3 regions of the Paenibacillus sp. FSL H3-0310 genome follow, and region 3 is predicted to be linked to each of the others. Evidence: riboswitches for the same ligand, from Rfam matches in the RefSeq annotation. Region 3 holds a riboswitch; each other region holds the start of a gene.
The links. Region 3 has a riboswitch for cyclic di-AMP ahead of MHH63_RS23605 (C40 family peptidase). Riboswitches for the same ligand answer to the same signal wherever they lie in the genome.
Positions count from the first base shown of each region.

Region 1 (7,563 bases), on a different contig from region 3:
GCAGCTCTTTACTTTGTAAATATGGCTTTCGTTGGTCCTGACTCTGAGACAGCTTCACTAGCTGCATTGTCTGTATACCATCAGAATAAGGATGAATTCTGGAAGTTCTATGATGCTGTGTATGCGCAGCAAGGGGATGAGAGCGTGGAATGGGCGACTGAGGATTTCTTGGTAAGCCTTGCTGAAAAAGAGAAATTAGCGATCGATTACGATCTGTTGCGTAAAGACATCCAAGAGAAAACTTATGCAGATGAGCTGAAGAAAGACATTCAGTTGGCAACTGACTCAGGCGTGACAACTACGCCTTCGCTCTACATTAATGGAGTGAAAACGGCTGAACCTTTCGATATTGAAGCGATTACATCTGAAATTAACACCGCCGCAAAAGCAGTGGAGGCAAAGTGACAAAATTCCTATCTTTTTGCAAGCGTAACTGCCTCTATCTGGCCTGGTTCGTCTCTTTGGTTGCTGTAGCTGGTAGCTTGTATTTAAGTGAAGTCTTGAAGTATGAACCTTGTAAGCTTTGCTGGTTTCAGCGGATTTTTATGTATCCGCAGTTATTTTTGTTGGGAATTGCCACTTTCCGTGGAGATAAGCGCATCATTCCTTATGTGCTTCCATTAAGTTTGATTGGTGGCAGTATCTCAATCTATCATTATGCGGAACAGAAGATTCCAGCGTTAAGTAAAGTTCTACCTTGTACAGTTGGTGTTCCTTGTAATAAAGATTACTTGAACTACTTCGGATTTATAACGATTCCTTTGTTAGCTTTAATCGCTTTTGCTCTAATAAGTCTCCTTCTTTGGTATGGACGTAGGGAAGAAGAAGTGATTGAAGTAGATGCTGAGGAGAGCTTAGGATTTTAGTTTTTACTTTGGAAGGTACAAAAAAGCTGAAAAGGTATTAAAATCACGGGCTAGAGGGATAATTGAAGATAATGAAAGAGAGCATCCAATAAGACGCTATATTTGAGCTTATTGGATGTTTTTTCATTCTTTTTTCATTTTTTTCAACGCTTTACTGTAGGCACTTTGTAGACTAATATTAGACCTTGTGAGAAGTTGAATATGCGCTGAATTTTCTTAGGAAAAACGGGGGAACCAAACTTGGCATTCATGCCAATGGGGTGAATCGGAACCGGGTCGAACAGACCTCTACCGTAGGGCTATAACCACAGCCCGAATCCGCCAGCTAACCTCGTAAGCAAGGTGGGAAAATGACCATGCATAAGCATGCGGATCATTTCCGTATGCTTATTTTGTGTCTGCATTTATGAAATCCACCGATGAAAACAGCGCACGGAAATTCCGTTTCAGCTCCCAAAGAAAGGAACTGTATCCACCATGGTAAGCAAGGTAAAACGACTATTGATCGGACGTCCGATGAAGTCGAATGAACTCGATCATGAAAAGTTATCCAAGGTTAAAGCACTGGCTGTTCTGTCTTCTGATGCGCTCTCGTCTGTAGCCTACGGAACGGAACAAATTCTGATTGTACTAGTGGCTGCCGGGTTTACTGCCATCTGGTATTCCCTGCCAATTGCATTAGCCGTATTGGGCCTGCTGGCCATCCTGATTTTATCCTATCGGCAGACGATTTTTGCTTATCCGCAAGGAGGCGGAGCTTATATCGTAGCCAAGAGTAATCTTGGTATTCCGACAGGGCTGCTCGCTGGGGGTTCATTATTGGTGGATTACATTCTTACCGTAGCGGTTAGTGCCTCGGCAGGGACGGATGCGATCACATCGGCTTTTCCAAGTCTTCATAATCATACTGTTCTCATCGCTGTATCTGTTATCGTTTTATTAACAATCATTAATCTTCGCGGAGTGACTGAATCGGCTTCATTTATCGCAATTCCAGTGTATTTGTTTGTGGTTTCGATTGTTGTTCTGATTATCTCCGGTATCGTTAAATATGCAATGGGTGGCGCGCATGCGAATGTTCCTGAAATAGGCAGCGCCGTATCTAATGTAAGTTTGTTTCTACTATTAAAAGCGTTTAGCTCTGGTTGTTCAGCCCTAACGGGGGTTGAGGCCGTATCTAATGCGATCCCAAACTTTAAGGCACCGGCTGAGAAAAATGCAGCCAAGACGCTAATGATCATGGGACTTATCCTTGGCTTTATGTTTACCGGAATCACTGTGCTGGCATATTGGTATGGTATTGTGCCAGATGAAAAGGCTACGGTTGTCTCTCAGATCGCTGAATCGACCTTTGGCCGTGGCGGATTGTACTTTTTCATTCAAGGGATTACAGCAGTGATTTTGTTCTTGGCAGCTAATACAGCATATTCAGCGTTTCCGCTGCTCGCCTTTATGTTTGCAAAAGATAAATATCTGCCACATGCATTTATGGTCCGTGGTGACCGCCTGGGCTTCTCAAACGGCATTATTTTTCTAGGAGTTATGTCTATCATACTTGTGACTGCATTCCATGGGAATACGGAAGGTTTGATTCCACTATATGCGGTAGGCGTGTTCATTCCTTTTACCTTATCCCAACTGGGGATGATGGTGCATTGGATCAAAACAAGACCCGCTGGATGGGTGAAAAGATTTGTAGTAAATACCATCGGTATGCTGACTACATTGACGATTACGCTTATATTTATCATTACTAAATTCTCGAGCGTATGGATGGCATTCATTTTCTTACCTGCTGTAATGTTCGTGTTCCACCGTATTCATAAGCATTATTTGAATACTGCGGATCAACTGCGTATATGTCCGGCTACTGATAAACCTGTAATTAAAGGAAGTACTGTAGTTGTTCCTGTTGCAGGGGTTACACGTGCTGTATTACATTCCATCAGCTATGCGAAGTCTCTAACAGATAATGTTGTTGCTGTGTATGTAGGCTTTGATGAAGAAGACATTCATAAGATGGAGCAACGGTGGGAGGAATGGAATCCAGGTGTACGCCTGATTGTTCTTCGTTCCAGATATCGTAGTATCATTCGTCCGTTAGTGAAGTTTATCGATACGGTAGAGTGGAAGACCGCTGCGACGGATCACATCACGATTCTGATTCCACAGTTTATTACCAAACATTGGTGGCAAGCCGTGCTTCATAATCAGACCAGCTTTTTAATCCGCTCGTATCTAATGAATCAAAAGGACGTTGTAGTAGCGACTGTCCCGTATCATTTAAATAAATAAGTAGAAGATTAAAGATGAGGTTATATCCGGAACGTTCGGAATATAACCTCTTTTGTATTTTATATGAAGGAAATTGTTGCAAATCCACAGAATTTGAAATTTATATGTTGACACAGAGAATGAGAATCAATATCATTTAAAAGTGAAGCAGAGGTAAAGGTCACCTTTGAATATCAAAGCAGTTACATATAGGAGGGTTTTTAATGTTTTGGCTTAACAGAAAAAGATCAGGAAGCATGAAAGTGACGATGAGCGGACTAATAGTGATGACGCTAATACTTTCCGCTTGTGGTAATAATAATGCTGAAAGCTCATCAAATGCAGGAACAGCGCCTACAACAGCGCCTACAGCAGAATCTACAGAGGCACCTGCTGCACCTAAGACGTTAACAGATGCAATGGGTCATAAAGTAACGATTCCGGCTAATCCACAGCGCGTTCTGGGTTCATATTTGGAAGACTCTTTGGTAACTCTGGGTGTAACTCCAGTAGCTCAATGGTCAGTTACAAACGGCGTTCAGGATTATCTGGCCACTGAATTGAAGGATGTTCCTACAATTAGTTACGACCTTCCGTTAGAGGCTGTAACCAGCTTTGCTCCGGATCTTATTATCATCCCATCGGAGTCTTCTGTTCAGAACGGGATTTACGATCAGTTGAATAAGATTGCACCCACTTATGTAATTGGGGATGAACTAAATCAAGATTGGCGCAAATCGTTGCTCAAGATGGGTGAGATTTTGAACAAAACCCCTGAAGCAGAAAAAGCCATTAAAGATTATGATGTTAAAGCAGCGGCTGCGAAAGAACAGCTTGCAGGAGCTATTGGACAAGAGTCCGCGGCTATTTTATGGTTGGTGCAAAAAAACTTCTATATTGTAGACGAAACCCGCAGCAGTGGAGCTGTATTATATACAGACCTTGGCGTAACGCTGCCTAACTTAGTAACAGAGATCCCAGTAGGAACAAGAGCAACTTGGAATCCGATCTCACTAGAGAAGCTTTCTGAGCTGACCGCAGATCATATTTTCCTTGTAAATAGTGATAAGACTGAGGGTTTGGAGATCCTAGATAGTGCAATCTGGAAGGGCATCCCAGCTGTAAAAGCTGGAAATGTGCATGAAATGAGCTCAACAAGCAGCTGGCTTTACAGTGGTGCGAACGCTGGCAGAAAAATCATTGACGATGTGCTAAAAAGTCTTGTGAAATAAAAGTCGTAATTCACCATGAATGAGACTGATCATTTCGGTGGGGAAGAGCGTGCAGATCAAGTATCTCGGGATACAAAGATCTGCACCATTTTTTTATAAACCAACCCATAGTACGGAAAAATCGATCCTGCAATTGTACAACATAAATATTTTTGCGATAATGAGAATGATTGTTGTTATCATATAAACCATTGTAACTATTGAATAAGGAGACGACTCATGGTTTCACCCTCAGATTTCGCAAATCGTATTAAAAATGAACCCAAAAAAGCTCTACATACCCGACCGGCAGCTGCCATTGGTATTCTTATTTTTGGACTTGCTGCCATTGCCTTCGGATTGGCACTTTCGGTCTCAGTAGGTGCAGCAGATATCAAGTTAGCTACGGTATGGGAAGCTATATTTCATTTCAATCCAGATTTACAAAAACATCAGGTAATTAGAGAACTGCGATTTCCACGTGCTATTGCTGGCGCCTTAGTCGGTGCTTGCTTCGCAGTAGCAGGGGCTATCATGCAGGGGATGACAAGAAACCCGCTTGCGGATTCAGGGCTGTTAGGCTTGAATGCAGGAGCAGGGGTAGCGCTGGCCATAGTATTTGCTTTTGCACCCTCACTCTCATTCACTTCACTAATGTTGTATTGCTTTATCGGTGCCGCTGTGGCCTCTTTTATCGTATTCGGAATCGGTTCGCTTTCTTTTAATGGCCTGACCCCCTTGCGATTGACATTAGCAGGTTCGGCTGTTAGTGCTTTATTGGTTGCTATTAGTCAGGGAGTAGCTATTCTTTTCAACTTATCTCAGGACATAGCCTTCTGGTTAGCTGGTGGGATGGGTGGAGCTAGCTGGACTCAGATCAAGATTATATTCCCTTGGGTGGCCGTAGCCTTAATTGCAGCAATGATGTTATCACGATCCGTCACATTGCTCAGCTTAGGAAGAGAAGTAGCGGTTGGTCTGGGGCAGCGGACAAGGATAGTTCAATTGGCATGTATGATTGTTGTGGTTATCTTAGCTGGAAGCGCGGTTTCAACGGTTGGCCCGATTGCTTTTATAGGACTAATTATTCCACATGTTACACGTTATTTCGTTGGAGTGGACTACCGCTGGATTATCCCTTGCTCGGCAGTTCTAGGGAGCTTATTGATTATCTTTGCAGATATTGCCGCAAGAATGATAAATGCACCTTATGAGACACCGCTAGGAGCTTTAATTGCCATCATCGGCGTACCGTTCTTTATTTATTTAGCGAGTAAGCGGAAGGGGGAGCTGTAATGCCCAAATTAACCCTTACTCCAGATGAAAAAGAACGCCGCACACGCGCCTTAACGGTGTTAGCGCTCCTTGCTATACTGATCGTCGTTGTGTTTATAGTCAGTATGAATACAGGGTTTATGCGTCTATCCCCACTAGAGGTATTACATACACTCATGGGTGATGGAACACATCAGCAAAAGCTTATTTTATTTGATTTCAGATTACCCCGCATCGTAATTTCATTGTTAGTTGGAGCGGGCTTTGCAGTATCGGGCTGTATTCTACAAAGTCTCGCACGTAATGCACTCGCTGAACCGGCTACGCTGGGCATAAGTGCTGGTGCAGGTTTTGCGGTAATCATTTTTATCTCGTTTTTTCCGGCTACAACAGCAGCTCCGGTATTTGTCTTGCCTCTCCTAGCGCTTGGTGGGGCTGGCCTGACCGCAGCTTTAATCTATATTCTTGCCTACCGGAAGGCAGATGGTCTGTCTCCTACAAGGCTGATCCTTATCGGGATTGCGGTCGCTGCAGGAATCAATGCTTGCCAGCTTGTATTGGCACTTAGGCTTGATCCTAATAATTATCAATTTGTAGCTACTTGGATCGCCGGGAAAATATGGGGTGGGGATTGGAGATTCGTCCTTGCTTTGCTGCCTTGGATCGCGATTCTGTTACCGTTCGCCTTCTATAAAGCCCGGGTTCTAAATGTATTGAATCTAGGGGACCATACTTCATTAGGTCTAGGAATGCGTGTGGAGAAGGAACGTATTCTCCTTCTGGTAACAGCCGTAGCGCTTGCCGGCTCCTGCGTCGCGGTAAGCGGAGGTATTGGCTTCGTCGGCCTGATAGCACCACACCTGGCTCGCAGGCTCGTGGGACCCCGCCATCAAGTGTTATTACCTGCTAGTGCTTTGACAGGGGCGCTTCTTATGATTACCGCTGATACCATCGGCAGATGGGTGCTGCAACCTGCGGAAGTTCCGACTGGCATTGTGGTTGCGATTATTGGCGCACCTTACTTTTTATATTTACTCGCCAAGTCTAAAGCGTAAATTAGTTCATACTTAGGAGCATAGCTCCATAAAACTTTTAAGGGAGTTGTAGATCATGTCAGAACGTTTGAATACAGAAGAATTAAGTATTGGGTATGCAGAGGCTACTATAGTTAAAGGCTTGAACTTGTCTATCCCTACGGGAAAAATCACCGCACTAGTGGGCGCTAACGGCTCCGGTAAATCTACAATCCTCAAAACGATGGCCCGGATTATGAAGCCGAAGAGTGGCACCGTAATGCTGGACGGCAAATCGATTCATAACTTTTCAACTAAAGAGGTTGCTCGTCAGCTAGCGATTCTACCGCAGAACCCAACGGCTCCTGACGGTCTGACGGTATCTGAGCTGGTCAGTTACGGTCGCTTCCCTCATCAAAAGGGATTTGGCACGATGACCGCAGAAGATCGCAACATCATCTCCAATGCCATCTCTGTTACGGGCATGGAATCTTTTCATGATCGCCCTATTGACCGTCTCTCTGGTGGACAACGTCAACGCGCTTGGATCGCTATGGCGTTAGCTCAAGAAACAGATATTTTATTCCTTGACGAGCCTACAACGTTTCTAGATATGGCGCATCAGCTCGAAGTTCTTCAGCTTTTGCAAAAGCTGAATGAGGAAGAAGGCCGTACCATCATCATGGTCGTGCATGATTTGAATCATGCTACTCGTTATGCGCAGCATATGGTAGCGATTAAGTCCGGTACTGTGGTTAGCGAAGGCTCACCTACTGAGGTTATGACACCAGATGTATTGCGGGAAGTGTTTGGAATTGAAGCGGATATCGTTCCGGATCCACGTACGGGTGTGCCACTGTGTCTTCCTTACGAGCTTGCTGCCTATAAAGCTGTGTAATTATCATCTAAAAACATACAACGAAC
Region 1 is NZ_JBBODC010000001.1:2,557,679-2,565,241, forward strand. Features, by position in the region: gene MHH63_RS11615 (DsbA family protein) at 1-405, shown strand, start outside; gene MHH63_RS11620 (disulfide oxidoreductase) at 402-866, shown strand; cyclic di-AMP (ydaO/yuaA leader) riboswitch at 1,061-1,220, shown strand; gene MHH63_RS11625 (APC family permease) at 1,344-3,161, shown strand; gene MHH63_RS11630 (iron-hydroxamate ABC transporter substrate-binding protein) at 3,365-4,372, shown strand; gene MHH63_RS11635 (FecCD family ABC transporter permease) at 4,592-5,647, shown strand; gene MHH63_RS11640 (FecCD family ABC transporter permease) at 5,647-6,681, shown strand; gene MHH63_RS11645 (ABC transporter ATP-binding protein) at 6,737-7,537, shown strand.
Region 1: linked by a shared signal. The riboswitch ahead of MHH63_RS11625 (APC family permease) and the one ahead of MHH63_RS23605 (C40 family peptidase) in region 3 are both predicted to bind cyclic di-AMP.

Region 2 (7,563 bases), 490 kb from region 3:
CTAGAGAAATGGAAGCCTTAAAGCTGGAAAGTGTAGTTAAGCAATATGGAGAAAAAACCGCAGTAAACGGAATTAACCTAACCGTAGGTAAAGGGGAAATTTACGGATTACTGGGGGCGAACGGCGCGGGGAAAACAACCACGATGCGTATGGTGCTCGGCCTAATCTACCCTGATGAAGGCAAGATTTTGTATAACGGAAAACCTTTCAACAGTGAACTGCAGCAACTTATGGGTTATCTGCCCGAAGAACGTGGACTATATCCTAAGGTGAAGATCAGCGATCAAATCGTTTACTTGGCCCGCCTGCGTGGGATGTCAGCTAGTGATGCAGATAAGAGCTTGCGCTATTGGCTGGATCGATTCGAGGTTCCGGATTATTACAATAAAAAAATAGAAGAGCTTTCCAAAGGAAATCAGCAAAAAATGGGCTTTATCGCCGCTGTCGTTCATAAGCCGCAGATTCTGATTCTAGATGAAGCTTTCAGCGGGCTGGATCCAGTAAACGTGGAGCTGCTGAAAGATACGGTCAAAGAATTACGTGATTCGGGAACAAGTATCCTCTTCTCTACGCACCGGATGGAGCATGTGGAAGAGCTATGCCGTAACATTACGATTCTCGATCGATCCAATACGGTCGTTCAAGGGGATATCCGCACGATCAAGAATGGCTACCCGCGGGAAGAAGTATTGCTGCGTACAGCTAATGAGGTAAAAGGTTTGGAGTCCATCGCAGGTGTTACAGCAGTTAAACGGCTGGAGCGTGGGTATCTGTTATCGATCAGTGAGATCGGTGCAGCACAGCGTATTTTACAGCAGGCGATAGCACAGGGTGAAGTGGAGCATTTTGAAATCAAGGAACCTACGTTAAACCAAATCTTTATCAGAGCGGTGGGTGAATCTAATGAATAAGATGGGGACAATTATCGGCTTTACCTTTAAAAATAAAGTTAGAACGAAATCATTTATGATTACTACTTTGATTCTAGTATTATTGCTCAGCATAGGGATGAATCTTCCCTATATCATCGATCAGTTTAAGGGTGATTCGGCCAAAAGTGAAGTTACTCAAATTGCTGTGATTGCTGAAGAGGGAAATCAGGTTGCAGAATTGTTGAAGGCTTATACTGCGCCAGAGGGCATGCCACAGGCTAAGATAGTACAATATGCTTCTGCGGAGGATGCCGAGTTAAAGAAAGCATTAGATGAAGAGACCGTAGAAGGTTATGTTACTTTTGCGGAACCTACTGGTGAAGGGCTTCCACCCGTTACTTATCATAGTAATGATGGGGAACTAAACGGAGATGTGCAAGTTTATCTCCAAAATGCACTTCAGCAAGCAAACACACAATTCATCGTTGGCGACAAGCTGACCTCTGAACAGATTGCTGCAATGTCAACGCCTGTGCAGATTACTACACAACAGCTTAACGCAGGCGGTGGCAGTGAAAGCTCTCAGGAGGACACTCCAGCCATTAACTACATTATCGTATATGCCATGCTTATGTTGTTCTTTATGTCCATTATGATGACAGGCAACATGATTGCCGCAGAGATAACTTCTGAGAAAAGCTCGCGGATTATGGAGATTTTGATTACAAGCGCCTCACCTTTAGCGCAAATGTTCGGTAAAGTTATCGGTGTTTTCCTAGTAGGAATATTGCAAATTGGGATCTTTGTCGCAGCGATCGTCGTCAATTTGACGCTCCCACATAATGCGACTGTATTGGCTGATTTTGATCTCGATTTAGGCCAGCTCAATATTAACTTGCTGCTCTATGGATTTGTCTTGTACGTATTAGGTTACTTCCTCTATGCCTTGATGTATGCGGCTGTAGGTTCGATTGTCAGCCGTACGGAGGATCTCGGTCAGGCGGTAATGCCAATCATGATGTTAGGCTTCGTAGCGTTCTATGTTCCACTGTTCAGTATCTCCAATGCAGATACTCTAGTGGTTAAGATAGCGAGTTATGTGCCTTTCACCTCACCATTGACGATGCTGCTCCGAATTGGTGTCGGCGAGGTGGCGATCTGGCAAGTCATTGTATCGCTTCTGATCCTGCTTGTGACTACCTTCATCTTCGGATGGCTGGCAGCCAAGATCTATCGTACCGGCGTACTGATGTACGGCAAACGCCCAAGTATTAAAGAAATCAGAAAAGCAATGAAAGCTTACAAGATCTAAGAAGACCTCATATAACTTTTAAGGAGTGTTAATGATGTCTACAAGCGAACAATATACCATTATGCTTTTAATGAGTTCGGTATCGCTGGCTACGGTTAGTAGAATGCTTCCGGATGGCTCCACTTTTATGGATTTCGTTCAAGGCGTATTGACTGGTGTTGCTATAGTGGGGATGTTGGCGGGATTGTGGATGTACGGTAAGGCGCGTAAGAGTAAAGCGTAATAGTAGGCACTGAGTTTTCGGGGGTATCCTAACAGCCGTTTATGGTTGCTGGGATATCCCCGTTTTTGAGTTGGCAATCTCTTTGTATACGAGCTGATATAGCTAACGGACCCAGCAGCACTTAAATGCAGCAATCATCGAGATTTAGCAAGATATCGGACACTATAGTTGCTATTGGCATGAAAAATGGTGAATTAGTAGCTCTTTTAACCAAATAGTTGCACTGGAGTCCGATACTATGCTCAAAAGGCGATAAACGTGTAAGTAACGTCATCTGGGTCCGTAAGCCTTGGTGGAAGATGATTAGGGCTTGCTTTAAGACGATCCAAGACGTTCATCGCTCGGGATTTCTACTGGAGTCCGAACGCCGGCCATATTTGTGGAAAAGCTTCAATTAAAGGCTCCTGAGTCCGTTAGATGCTTCATGCGCTTAAAGATTGTCTGAATTCTAGTCAGTGACTAAATTATAGAAAGATTTGCGCTCGTTAGTATATCCGTTTGGGTGGTCATCTGCTCCCGTAGAGCTCTAAGCTGTGTTTTCAGTGCGGGAACACTTTTTTGCAGAATAATGCTTATTTGAGAAAGAGGCAGCTTTAGGCCGTACCACATGACCTTCACAAGCTGTTCCTCCCAAGGTAATGCCTTAGCCGATAGAAGGGAGCGCCGGGCAAAAGAATCAGCACACTGGTGAATACAAGTGCGGTAAGCGTGGATAGAGAATAACTGAGGATCAAAATCATCCTGACGATATATTTTATGAAGCTCTGTGAAGGTGCGGATAGTAATCTTGTCTGCCTCATTAGATTGTTCTAACAACATGGAACTAAGTACGTAGACTTCATTAGTATACTTTTGAACACACTCTGCAAATTTAGTACTGTAGGTGGACTCGGGAGGTAAGGGGTCAGGCATGGTGAACACGATCCTTTCAGATTGAGAGATTTGCTTGAATCTATAATATAGAAAAGTAAGAGATGGATTTATTGATGAGATCGGCGGTGTCTGGTTCCGGGCAACTGTGTTTCTGCTGGGAGGCAGTGGATAAAGCTTTTGAAGGCTTGTAGTAGAGCCGTTCACTTCTGGAATTGCTCCCCCCTGCTGCAACACTGTACAGACGCCCTTGCTGAATATGCCCTGCCAAGGATTTACCCTGGAGCTTGGCCTTTAAATCCTGCAAAGCACCCTGAACTAGCTCAAGCTTAACCTGCTCCCAATCTGAACCTTCGCGGCGGACCTTGTCCAGCGCTTCTTCAAGACGGCAATGACAGATGGCCCGTAAAAAAGAACTCCATTTAATGAGATCGAAATTTTTGGTGTTGGCAGAGATCAGACAAGCCCCCCAACTGCAGCCTCCCTTACAGGTGAGCTTCAGAATACCATAACGGCAGCCTTCAGCTCCTTCCATTCCATAGTGAATAGGCTCGGGTTCATCCAATACAAATACTTCAATGCGGGATAGTCTGCGCTGGTCCATAGTAGGGTTCCTCCTTAGATTTCCAAAAGCTTTAAGTCTACATGATGAGTGACACTAGCCCTTTCTACACAAGCGAGCATTTCCATTTTATTCTCACAGACTGCGGTATGCTCTAGCCATAGTCGGAACTTCTCTTTTCGTATAACAGATAGATGTAAGGGAAAGGTGCTGCGGGATCTCAAGACATACCAACCGGCGCTTACATCTTTCCAAGGCTCCTTGAAGGCTGTAAACCACGGGAGCTTTTGGTGTGATGACCAATCCTGCTGCTGCTGTTGTTCTCGAATTTTTTTATATATCTCATATACAATCTTAGAGTCTAAACAGTCTTTACAAGAAGAAGGTGTGCTGAACTGGCGAAGGGCTTGGATCTGGTTCTGGCCAAATGCATAGCCTACAATGTACCTGTGATTATGTTCTTCGAACCACAAGGCCCCGAAACAAACGTAATTTAGACTTATCGGCTCAAGCAGCCCTTGATGTATCCCTAAATAATAGTGCTTCAAAACATTCACCCCATCCAGCGTGCTATCACCTAATAAGCTCAGGTAACGCAAAAACCGCAGCAAGAGGAGGACCTCTGCTGCGGTTTTGGATTACAGGCAGATATACCTGGGCCAAAGCGTGGCGGATCAAGGGTCTCTCTCTTTACGCTTACGAGGTTAGCTGTCGGATTCGGACGGTGAGAGTCGCCCTACCTATTGAGACTTATGCAGTCTCCTTTGGATTCACCCCAAGTAGGCCAGGTGGCCTGATGGTTCCCCCGTTCCCTGCGAATGCAGGAACTCAGCGTTGATTGTTTTTCATGAATTAGATTCAACCCGAATCATACTCTTTTCAAGATTTTCTGTAAAAAACGGAAAATGTTCTTTTAGAGCAATTTTAACCATATCCTGCCGACTACGACTGAAAAACGAGGTAAATAGGTATTTATGGCGTGTTATCGCGCCTCTTTCTCGCTCAGCCTCAGCTTCTTGCGTTTCTACCTATAATGGGAATTTGCAGTATTTTCGCTCTAAAAAGGTGAATAAAATCACATGTATTATAGATAGCGATTAAACGCTCCAAACTCGAGTAAACAAGAGATATAGAGAGATTAGATATCAAGTAAGCGCTATCTAATGGGAAAATAGTTTTTAATTTGCATTATTTTGGCATCATTCAGGTTTTACAAGTCTTCGTGCATAAGAGTATGATTACTCCTGTTTCAACGACAATCGAATATTTGATCCGCTTAATTTCCGGTAAGGAAAGCGGGGGAACCAACAATCGGCAGCCGATGTGAGAGTCGGAAGCCGATTATGGGGTGAATCCTGTAGAGGGTGTGAGTGAGCTCGCATCTATACAGGTAGGGCGACTCTCACCGCCCGAATCCGACAGCTAACCTCGTAAGCGTATGGAGAGAGGATGAGTGCAATGTGACCGCTAGCGAGCCACAGAGGAGATCCTTTGTGGCTTTTTGCTGTGCTCTTAGAAGCAAAGCATTTATGGAGGCCTCCCCTAAGAGGTCGCTAAATTCATCATTAGCGGTATTTGTAAGGCAGCGTCTAATGACGTGACACAACCGAGCTTTAGGTTGTGCCCGAAAATGACGATAGGTCAACATCCTTTCGGAGATTTTCGTTGCCTCCTTGTTGTAAATGAGCAGGAGGAGAAAAAAAGATGACGGATCAGAATGAATATGTGCTTGTATGTGCGCCTACAAAGGCGGGAGAACATTTCATTAAACTTCTGAAGTTCAGGGGTATTAAGATGGCGGGATTAACCAACAATGTGGCTGAGAAAGCTTTACTTGAGGAGCTCGGGATTGAGCAGGTTATTCTAGTGGATACCCGTCATCAGAGCACTTGGTTTCGCCCATCGTTCCCGGTAGGCAGGGTATATCTGTTTGAGAGCAGCTTTCCGCTTTGCTGCCGCTATATTCAGATGTGCCGTACCTGGACGACACAGCCGATTTTTGTGATTACAAGTTCAATAAATCCTAGATTGGTCTATAAAAGACTTGGTGCGAGCTATGTAATCTATTCCCATAGTGGTGATGCTGATTTTCTAATCGATAGATCACCTCATCAAGGATAATGGAAGGAGTGCGGAAGATATGGTGGATCTGTATATGGTGGCTTCGTTAGCTGTAATTTACGGGTTATTTTATGGCTTTATGCGCTGGTGCGCAGGTGTAGTTGAGGATACGGGGAGGGATAAGCTGTGATTCTAGTAATCGCTGTTACCCTACTGTTGTTTATATATCTGGTTTACGCGTTGATTCATCCTGAGAAATTTTAAGGAGGGGCATTCATGGGCATTTTGCAAATAGTCGTCGTAATTGTAATTCTCATCTTGCTGGTCAAGCCGATGGGAACGTATTTATATCATGTATTTTCTAACGAACCGAATCGTACGGATCGCTGGTTTGCAGGCACAGAGAAAGGTATTTATAAGCTGATCGGCCTGAAAAAACGGGACGGAATGTCCTGGAAGAAGTATGCACTCAGCTTTGTTTTAACTAATATCGTACTGGTTGCTTTCAGTTATATTTTTCTAAGATTACAGCGGGGATTGCCGCTGAACCCGAATGGAATTGCCGATATGGAACAGACGCTTTCATTCAATACGGTGATCAGCTTTATGACCAATACGAACCTGCAGCATTATAGCGGGGAGACGGGACTATCGTATTTTTCACAAATGGCAGTCATCACGATGATGATGTTCACGTCTGCAGCGAGCGGATTTTCTGTTGCGGTTGCTTTTGTCAGAGGGATTACAGGACAGAAATCAGTCGGGAACTTTTTCGAGGACTTCGTAAAAGCACATATTCGTGTATTCATTCCATTAGCTCTGCTAGTTTCATTGGTGCTGGTAGGATTGCATGTGCCACAAACGCTCAAGCCATCGCTTGAGGTCACTACACTCGAAGGGCAGACGCAACAAATCGCTATCGGTCCAGTCGCTTCTTTGGAATCAATTAAACACTTAGGTACGAATGGTGGCGGCTTCTTCGGAGCCAATTCAGCGCATCCTTTTGAGAACCCTAATCCACTTACGAACGTTCTGGAGATTCTCTCTATGTGGATGCTGCCAGCCTCTTTGCCATATATGTACGGATTGTTTGCTAAGAACAAACGTCAGGGCTGGGTGATTTTCACAGCAATGATGACCTTGTTCGTATTACTGCTGGGATTGAATTATTATGCGGAAACCAAAGGCAATCCAGCTATCAATGCGCTGGGGATCGAGTCTTCGCAAGGCAGCATGGAAGGTAAAGAGGTGCGTTTTGGTATCCCGCAATCTTCGCTGTTCACTTCGGTAACAACGGCAGCTACGACAGGTAGTGTTAACAATATGCATGATACGCTGACACCGCTGGGTGGCATTACCCCTCTGGCCCTAATGATGCTCAACAACGTCTTCGGGGGAAAAGGTGTCGGACTAATCAATATGCTGATGTATGCCATCATGGGCGTCTTCTTATGTGGACTAATGGTCGGCAGAACACCAGAGTTTCTCGGGCGAAAGATAGAAGCCAAGGAGATGAAGCTGATTGCGATTGCTATCCTTGTGCATCCGTTCATTATCCTTGTACCAACAGCAGGTGCGTTCTTAACGGACTTGGGCAACGGTTCCATCACGAATCCCGGATTCCATGGACTTAGCCAAGTGTTATATGAATATGTCTCTTCTG
Region 2 is NZ_JBBODC010000002.1:461,132-468,694, reverse strand. Features, by position in the region: gene MHH63_RS21515 (ATP-binding cassette domain-containing protein) at 1-4, shown strand, start outside; gene MHH63_RS21510 (ABC transporter ATP-binding protein) at 9-911, shown strand; gene MHH63_RS21505 (ABC transporter permease) at 904-2,184, shown strand; gene MHH63_RS21500 (hypothetical protein) at 2,219-2,407, shown strand; gene MHH63_RS21495 (hypothetical protein) at 2,867-3,319, opposite strand; gene MHH63_RS21490 (hypothetical protein) at 3,360-3,881, opposite strand; gene MHH63_RS21485 (hypothetical protein) at 3,896-4,438, opposite strand; cyclic di-AMP (ydaO/yuaA leader) riboswitch at 4,519-4,683, opposite strand; cyclic di-AMP (ydaO/yuaA leader) riboswitch at 5,103-5,292, shown strand; gene MHH63_RS21480 (hypothetical protein) at 5,544-5,960, shown strand; gene kdpF (K(+)-transporting ATPase subunit F) at 6,087-6,164, shown strand; gene kdpA (potassium-transporting ATPase subunit KdpA) at 6,177-7,563, shown strand, end outside.
Region 2: linked by a shared signal. The riboswitch ahead of MHH63_RS21485 (hypothetical protein) and the one ahead of MHH63_RS23605 (C40 family peptidase) in region 3 are both predicted to bind cyclic di-AMP.

Region 3 (7,563 bases):
AACCTGCTACTGTACATTGTGAAGAGAACCAGCTGAAGCAGGTATTTATTAATATTGTTAAAAATGCAATTGAGGCTATGCCTGAGGGTGGCGTCATTTCAATGGAACTGTGGAACTCTGTGGATTGCGTCTTTATTGTAATCAAAGATCAGGGTGAAGGGATTCCAGAGGACGTGCTGCCTAAGCTGGGTGAACCGTTCTTCACGAATAAGGAATCGGGGACTGGTCTTGGGTTAATGATTAGCCAGCGTATTATTCAGGCTCATAAGGGTCATTTGGAAATACAAAGTGAAGTTGGCCGGGGGACAACCGTTATGATTAAGCTGCCTGCAGCTGGAGGGGTTACACCTTGGCTTAACATTAAGGATGAACGGAGTGAAGAACAACGTGAGAATTAATAAATTCATCAGTGAGACAGGATACTGTTCACGCCGAGAAGCAGACAAGCTTGTGGATGCCGGCAGAGTTACGATCAACGGAGAGCCTGCTGTGCTGGGCAGTCAGGCTGTTCCGGGCGATGATGTGCGAATAGATGGTATAGCGCTTGAAACCTCAAGCCAGACGGTCTACATTGCTCTAAACAAGCCGGTTGGGATTACATCAACCACAGAACAGCATATCAAGGGGAATATTGTCGATTTTGTAGGTCATCATGAGCGTATATTCCCGATTGGTCGTCTCGATAAGGATTCGGAAGGATTAATCTTGCTTACTAATGATGGTGATATCGTTAATAAAATTTTGCGGGCGGAAGGCCGGCATGAAAAAGAATATGTGGTTACCGTGGACAGACCCATTACGCCTTCATTTATTACCGGCATGTCGAGCGGTGTGAAAATATTAGGTGAGAAGACGCTGCCCTGTGAGGTCACGCGTATTACGGAGCGTGTCTTCCGTATTATTTTGACAGAGGGCAAAAATCGCCAGATTCGTCGTATGTGCAGCGCTTTTGGCTATGAGGTGCGAAAGCTGCAACGCATTCGGATTATGAATATTCGCCTGGGGGCATTGCAAACGGGAGAATGGCGGGAGCTGTCTGCTGATGAGAAGAAAGAGCTTGGAGCTACGCTGAACTACGAGTTACTGTAGGAATGTTATTACAATGTTACAGGTCCATATAGAATGTAGTACTCGCAACAAAAAAAGAGCTGTCCGGGGTCTAAGACCTTTGGACAGCTCTTTTTATTACCTTACGAAATTACTTATTCAGCAGAGGGAACAATCCCTGTAAACTCTTTGGATTCTTGATATTTGCGAATAATGGAAACCTCTACCCGGCGATTCTTGCTTCGGCCGGTAGCTGTGTCATTATCCGAAATAGGATGATACTCGCCGTATCCAATCGCACTAAATTTGCGCGGATTTAGATTTGTGTTCTGCAGCAAAATCTTCATGAACTGAAGTGCCCGATCCGCACTCAGATCCCAGTTGGATGAATAGTTGCTATTGGAAATCGGAATATCGTCGGTGTGCCCTTGCACTACTACATCATAATCCGGGAATTGCTGCAGCATCGTTGAGATGGATTTAGCTAATTGCCGCGAATCATCCTTAACAATGGCTTGGCCAGAGGCGAACAATGCGTTATCACTGATCGTAATCATTAGCTGAGATTGATTAAGCTTCGTACTGAGCAGATCAGTTAGACCGTTGCTCTTAATATATTGATCGAATTGTTTCTTAAGCTTCTCTAAATCCTCTTGTTCCTTTTGTCGTAGCTTTGCCATTTCTGCTTCTTCAGCTTTCTTGGAAGTAGAGCTACCCATCTTATCATTTTTCCCCAGATCTTCTTGAGTTTTACTAGGCATTGCTGCCCGCTCTTCAAGAATGCCTGTACCGCCATTAAGTGCGGAACTGAAGGCTTGACTCATCTCTTCAAATTTCTTGGCATCCGTTGCGCTCATAGAATACATAACGATGAACAGAGCCACCAGAAGAGTCATGAGGTCGGAATAAGGTAACAGCCACGATTCATCGGCATGTTCTTCATGCTCTTCGTGTCTAGTCTTTTTGCTCACCTGATCCACCGTCCTTCTCATTTAACTTAACGCGTTGCGAAGGTGTTAGGAATACAGCAAGCTTCTGATTGATGGCAATAGTAGATACACCGGACTGTATGGACAAAAGACCTTCGACCATCATCATTCGAACTTCGATTTCTTGTTTGGAGAGACGTTTCAGCTTATTAGCAATAGGATGCCATAATACGTAACCTGTAAAGATACCAAGCAAAGTGGCGATGAAGGCAGCCCCGATTGCCGCAGCCAATTTGTTCATATCACTCATATCAGCCAGAGCGGCGATGAGGCCGATAACCGCCCCGAGCACCCCAAGGGTAGGAGCATACATACCTGCCTGTGAGAAAATGAGCGCTCCTGCTTTATGTCTATCCTCTGTGGCGTGGATATCCTCCATGAGGACATCGCGGACAAAATCCTGATCATTTCCATCAATGATCATCCGCATGCCATTCCTGAGGAAGTTATCTTCTATTTCATCGACCTTTGATTCTAGAGCCAACAGACCTTCACGCCGTGTGATAGAAGCCCATTCCATGAACATAGTGATTAATTCGGGTTTACTGATTAATTTCTTTTTGATAAAAATCATTTTGAACAGACTTGGAATCTTTTTGACCTCGTTGAAAGGAAAGGCCATGAAAATAGACGCTGCCGTACCCACCAAGATAATAACGTAAGCAGCAGGTGTGGCCAAAGCATGAAGTGGAGCGTGCTTGAGGATCATGCCCCAGATTACAGCAACCAAACCAAAAATTAAACCAATTATTGTTGAAATTTCCATTTTGCACCTCGTCCGTGAGATTTAAGATGTGTTCCGACAATGCCGCGTATATCATCCTTGAAACAGCGGCAGGGCACTCTGTGCGAAACCGAATTAACGTATATTCTTATTTATCGACATCATTCGGTTTTTTGTGAAGTCATTTTTTCGGCTATAATGGATAAGGTAAGTAATTATTCATCTGTGAAGAAAACGGAGTGATATACGTGGGTGTAAAGCATGGTAGAGATTACGGTGAAATTCTAACAGATTTGACCGAAGCCGTCGGACGAATTTCCGATGGATATTTATTTTTTGAGATGGATCCGGACGAGTGGCAGGAACTACCCCAAGAATCAAAGCTGGAGGTATGGGAAGCATTGGCTGAGGATCTTTTCTTCGCGCTGGGTAATGAACCTATGATTGAAGTGGGGAGCGGTGTAATTATTTACGATAAGGACACGCATCGCATTAATATTTTAGTTGGCGAAGAGGATTTGGCTTCAGTGGTTTTAATTTAGGCAGAGGAGACGTCTGGACGTAATTTGCCCGTAGTTAGTAGCCCGTGTTAAAATTGATAAAGCCGAGTTATAATCGCTGGGATTTGTGAATACATTAAATCGAAAATATCGCCTTTATCCTGGCACATCCCTTGGACCTCAGAAGCTAAGGGATGTTTTGTTTAACGCCTAAGTCATGTAAAGGGAACTGCGCACTTTACTGCAATTTTTTGTAAGGGAGGAAACGAATTGTTATTTACGGAAGAGGAACTGCGTGAGGAGATCACCAAGCTGGAGGGGTGGAAGCTGGATAATAATGTTATGGTGCGAAAATATATGTTCAGCCAATATATGAAGGGCATTGCGTTCGTTGATGAAGTAGCCACGATTTCAGAAGCCTTCGATCATCATCCACATATTACGATTGATTATAAAACAGTTACCCTGCGACTTGAATCTAATGAAGAAGATGGGATTACGGCTCTAGATCTTCGAGCGGCGCATGAATTTAATGAAGCCTTTGAAAAAAATCATTAGTTTAGCCAAAATCATAAAATAAACGCCCGTGCATAGATAGTCACCTATCTCATACACGGGCGTTTTTAGTTGCTTGATGGGTTACTTTTTCTCTGAGAGCCAGAGTGCGACGTTGGCGATCTCTTCAGGGGCTAGCTTCTCCTTAAAGGAAGGCATTTGACCACGTCCTTTGGTGACGATGCTGTAGATTTCCTCAGCGTCATGCTGGCCGCCTTCATTCTGAAGACTTGGTCCAACTCCACCTTGAAGCTGATCGCCGTGACAGGTGATACAGCTGGCTTTCACGGTTGCTTCTGCCTTTGCTGCGTCCAGTTGAACTACCGGCATCGTGGGCTTATTTTCTTCCGCTACCTCTTCTTTACCCGGAAGTGTAAACATGAGTACTACCGCAAAGGCACAGGCGGCAAAAAACAAACCGCTCATGATCCATTTCTGCATCCCAATTCGTCCCTTCTATGTAAGCTGCTCCCTACATTATAGCTTATGGTGAAGCGTTATCATAGGGTTTGTGACAAAAAAATGAACGAGAATACAATCATTCTTATGAAATATCTGGTATTTAATATCATTTGTCATAGACCATGCAATAAAAAGGTTTGTCTCCTGTAGGTGTGCGGCGTTCATACGTATCTGTAATCGTAAATCCACATTTTTGATAAGTTCGAATGGCGCGTTGGTTCCAGGTCAGGACTTCTAGATCTATCTCTCGATCAGGATAACGACTCAAGGCTGTCTGGACGATGGCATCTACGAATAGTTTGCCTAAACCATGGCCGCATAGATCGGGGCGCATCCCAACTCCTAAACGGACGACTCCTTCCATCGGGAACAACTGTGCGAATCCGCACAAAACCTCTTGTTCATTTAATATGGAGATATATTGTTCCTCCCGGAGCTGCGGATCGCCAAACTCGATGCCAAGAGCCTGCATCTGCTCCCACGGCATCCAGCCATAAATATTATATGGGGGCGTATAGCTCCACTTACAAATAGCTTCTCCGTGAATTGCCTCCATAGGAACAACATGAAAAGTTACCGAGGGATTTATCATAAAGTCAACGATCTCCTTTCACGAGGACATTGCTATATTACTAATTATATACAAAATGGGGGAGGTTCGACTCAGAAACTTTATATGAGAGGAATGTTTTACAAATTATGAGAGGGGTAAATAAGTAATAAGACAAAAAAACAAGCTCTCCTCCAAGAGTTACCTTGGAAAAGAGCCTATGTACGTTACTTATTGAACATCATCATTGTCTTCCGATTCAGCAGCAACCGATTGGTAAGCGTCTGTGCTCATAATGCGCTTAGCACCAACGTAGCGTTTCACGTAGTAGCTATCACTCAGAGAGCTAATCGTAACACCGCGTGAGGTAGAAGCGTGTGCGAACTTACCTTCACCGACATAAATGCCGACATGGGAGACACCTTTGCCACTTGTATTGAAGAATACAAGATCTCCGGCTCTTATATCATCACGGGAGATTGCTGTGCCCATTTGATATTGGGAACCTGATTGGTGTGGAAGGTTAATGCCAATCTTATCAAACACATACATTGTAAATCCGGAGCAATCAAATCCGTTAGTGGATATACCGCCGGATACGTATTTAGTACCGATGGCCTTGTCAATCACTTTATCCATTTTGGAATCTGCGAAAGCGCTTCCTGCTCCGATGGTGAGGATGATGGAAAAGCTTAGTACTGCTGCTGCTAACTTCTTCTTCAAAAGTGTATACCCCTTCCAAATGCCTACGAGGTTAGCTTAAGGGTTCGGTTGAAGGTCCCCTATGACCCCTCTATATAATGGAGGTCAATTCACCCAAAGTTGGTTCCCCCGTTTTCCTAATAGTTAGGAAACTCGGCTCATACTGTTGATTAGGATTAGCTTGTAATCAATACATGACAAAACCTTTGTAAATAACAACTTAATGATTACAAAAATGTTACTAAAATCTCACTGCGCTAATTGTAACAAACAGAAAGCCGCTTGGCAATCGTTTTTAACATATTAATGCAGAAAAATTGGCATTTTTACGGTAGAAAGGCATATGTAAGCGTTAATAATGACCTAATTTTTAATATAATTGCAATTTTTATCAAATAAACGTGTTTCAATTGGGCTCTATTAGTGTAAAAATATATTATGGAAAAAAGAAAAACCCGAATTTGATTACGGGAATAATCAGATTCAGGTTCATATAGTTGTAATTATGAGGTTATAGTTGTGAGGAAGGTTTCAATCGAAGGCTACAGCTTGATAAGCTGAAGTACTCATTACTCTTTTAGCGCCAACATAACGATTGGCCCAGTAGGCCTGACTGAGTGAAGTGATGGTCACTCCACGCGAAGAGGACGATTGTGCGAATTTTCCGTTTCCAACATAAATGCCGACATGGGATACTCCATTGCCAAGTGTGTTAAAGAACACTAGATCACCAGAACGCAGATTGCTTTTGGATACAGCAGTTCCAACGCTATATTGAGCTTTTGATGTACGAGGTAAAGTAAGACCCACATTCTTGAATACATATTTTGTAAATCCAGAGCAATCAAATCCGGCAGTGCTTGTACCTCCGGTTTTATAGGCAACTCCAATAGTCTTTGAGATTACAGTGTCCATCTTAGAGTCGGCAAAGGCGCTTCCTCCACCAATAGATAATGCCATTACAAGTCCTAGCGCCGCAGCGACGCATTTTTTTCTTAAATTATGTCTTTTCAAAAGATGTACTCCTTCCAAGGCCTGCGAGGTTAGCTTAAGGGTTCGGTAGAAGATTCCCTATGATCCCTGTAAAGCGAGATCAATTCACCCAAAATATGGTTCCCCCACTTCCCGGTGCAAAGGAATTAGGCGTGTTAAGCACCAAGAGAATGACGTTTCGACAGTTACACTTACGATAAATACATTTAGTTATGTAGGAATCGTTTCAATTGATTACAAAATTGTTACTAATAGCACAGGACTTATTGTAACAGAGCTTTTATGATTTTGCAAATACTCTTAAGTTATCCGTAATGAGAAAAAGTCCCAGCTCCTGAATACAGGAATTGGGACCTTTTTATTACGTCAAATAAGGTTAATTTATTGTGGAAATGCTTTGCTACACCATAGATGATATTGTGCAGAGATTCCCCACATTTTTAAGAGCGTAGAAGGTAGTGGTGAGATTTGCCGTATTATAAGTGCCGGCAGGCCGGGACAGAACAGACCCGTCAGTCCGCACACTAGCAGTAAGAGCAAGCCTCCCGCACCAAGTACAATGGAAACACCTATAGCAGGAATCAGTGACCGCAAGCAGATGAACAGTGAGGAGAACATTCCTGTACCGCCGGTGTAACCAAACTGCATATATAGAAGAAACAGGCGCACGATAAAAATATATATAAGCCATGCCAATACGTATGGTACTAAATGAAGTAACAAAGTGTAGTTAAACAAAGAGGATAAGAACAGCCCGTACATTTTTGGAGCAAGCCAGTAAAGCGGCAGCAGGGTCAGCACCCATTCGATTAGGCTAAAGACTAAGACAGGTAGTCCATAGATCTTCATGCCGGGGAAAAAGAACAACCCGCGCTCGCCCTTTCGCTCCTGGTGCAGCTCATGCAGCAATCCTGCCCTTATGAAAGGAGAAAGCAGAAGTCGCAAGACAACAAGTCCTAGAAGCATCCATAACCAAGTGCGTATCGCAGGGTCAGTATTCAAGCTGAACTGTCCCTCGATATAATACAACAGTCTGCCCAT
Region 3 is NZ_JBBODC010000002.1:946,892-954,454, reverse strand. Features, by position in the region: gene MHH63_RS23645 (ATP-binding protein) at 1-398, shown strand, start outside; gene rluF (23S rRNA pseudouridine(2604) synthase RluF) at 388-1,089, shown strand; gene motB (flagellar motor protein MotB) at 1,203-2,018, opposite strand; gene motA (flagellar motor stator protein MotA) at 2,002-2,802, opposite strand; gene MHH63_RS23625 (hypothetical protein) at 3,009-3,302, shown strand; gene MHH63_RS23620 (4a-hydroxytetrahydrobiopterin dehydratase) at 3,531-3,818, shown strand; gene MHH63_RS23615 (c-type cytochrome) at 3,900-4,256, opposite strand; gene MHH63_RS23610 (GNAT family N-acetyltransferase) at 4,384-4,869, opposite strand; gene MHH63_RS23605 (C40 family peptidase) at 5,059-5,550, opposite strand; cyclic di-AMP (ydaO/yuaA leader) riboswitch at 5,556-5,698, opposite strand; gene MHH63_RS23600 (C40 family peptidase) at 6,061-6,489, opposite strand; cyclic di-AMP (ydaO/yuaA leader) riboswitch at 6,547-6,685, opposite strand; gene MHH63_RS23595 (hypothetical protein) at 6,904-7,563, opposite strand, start outside.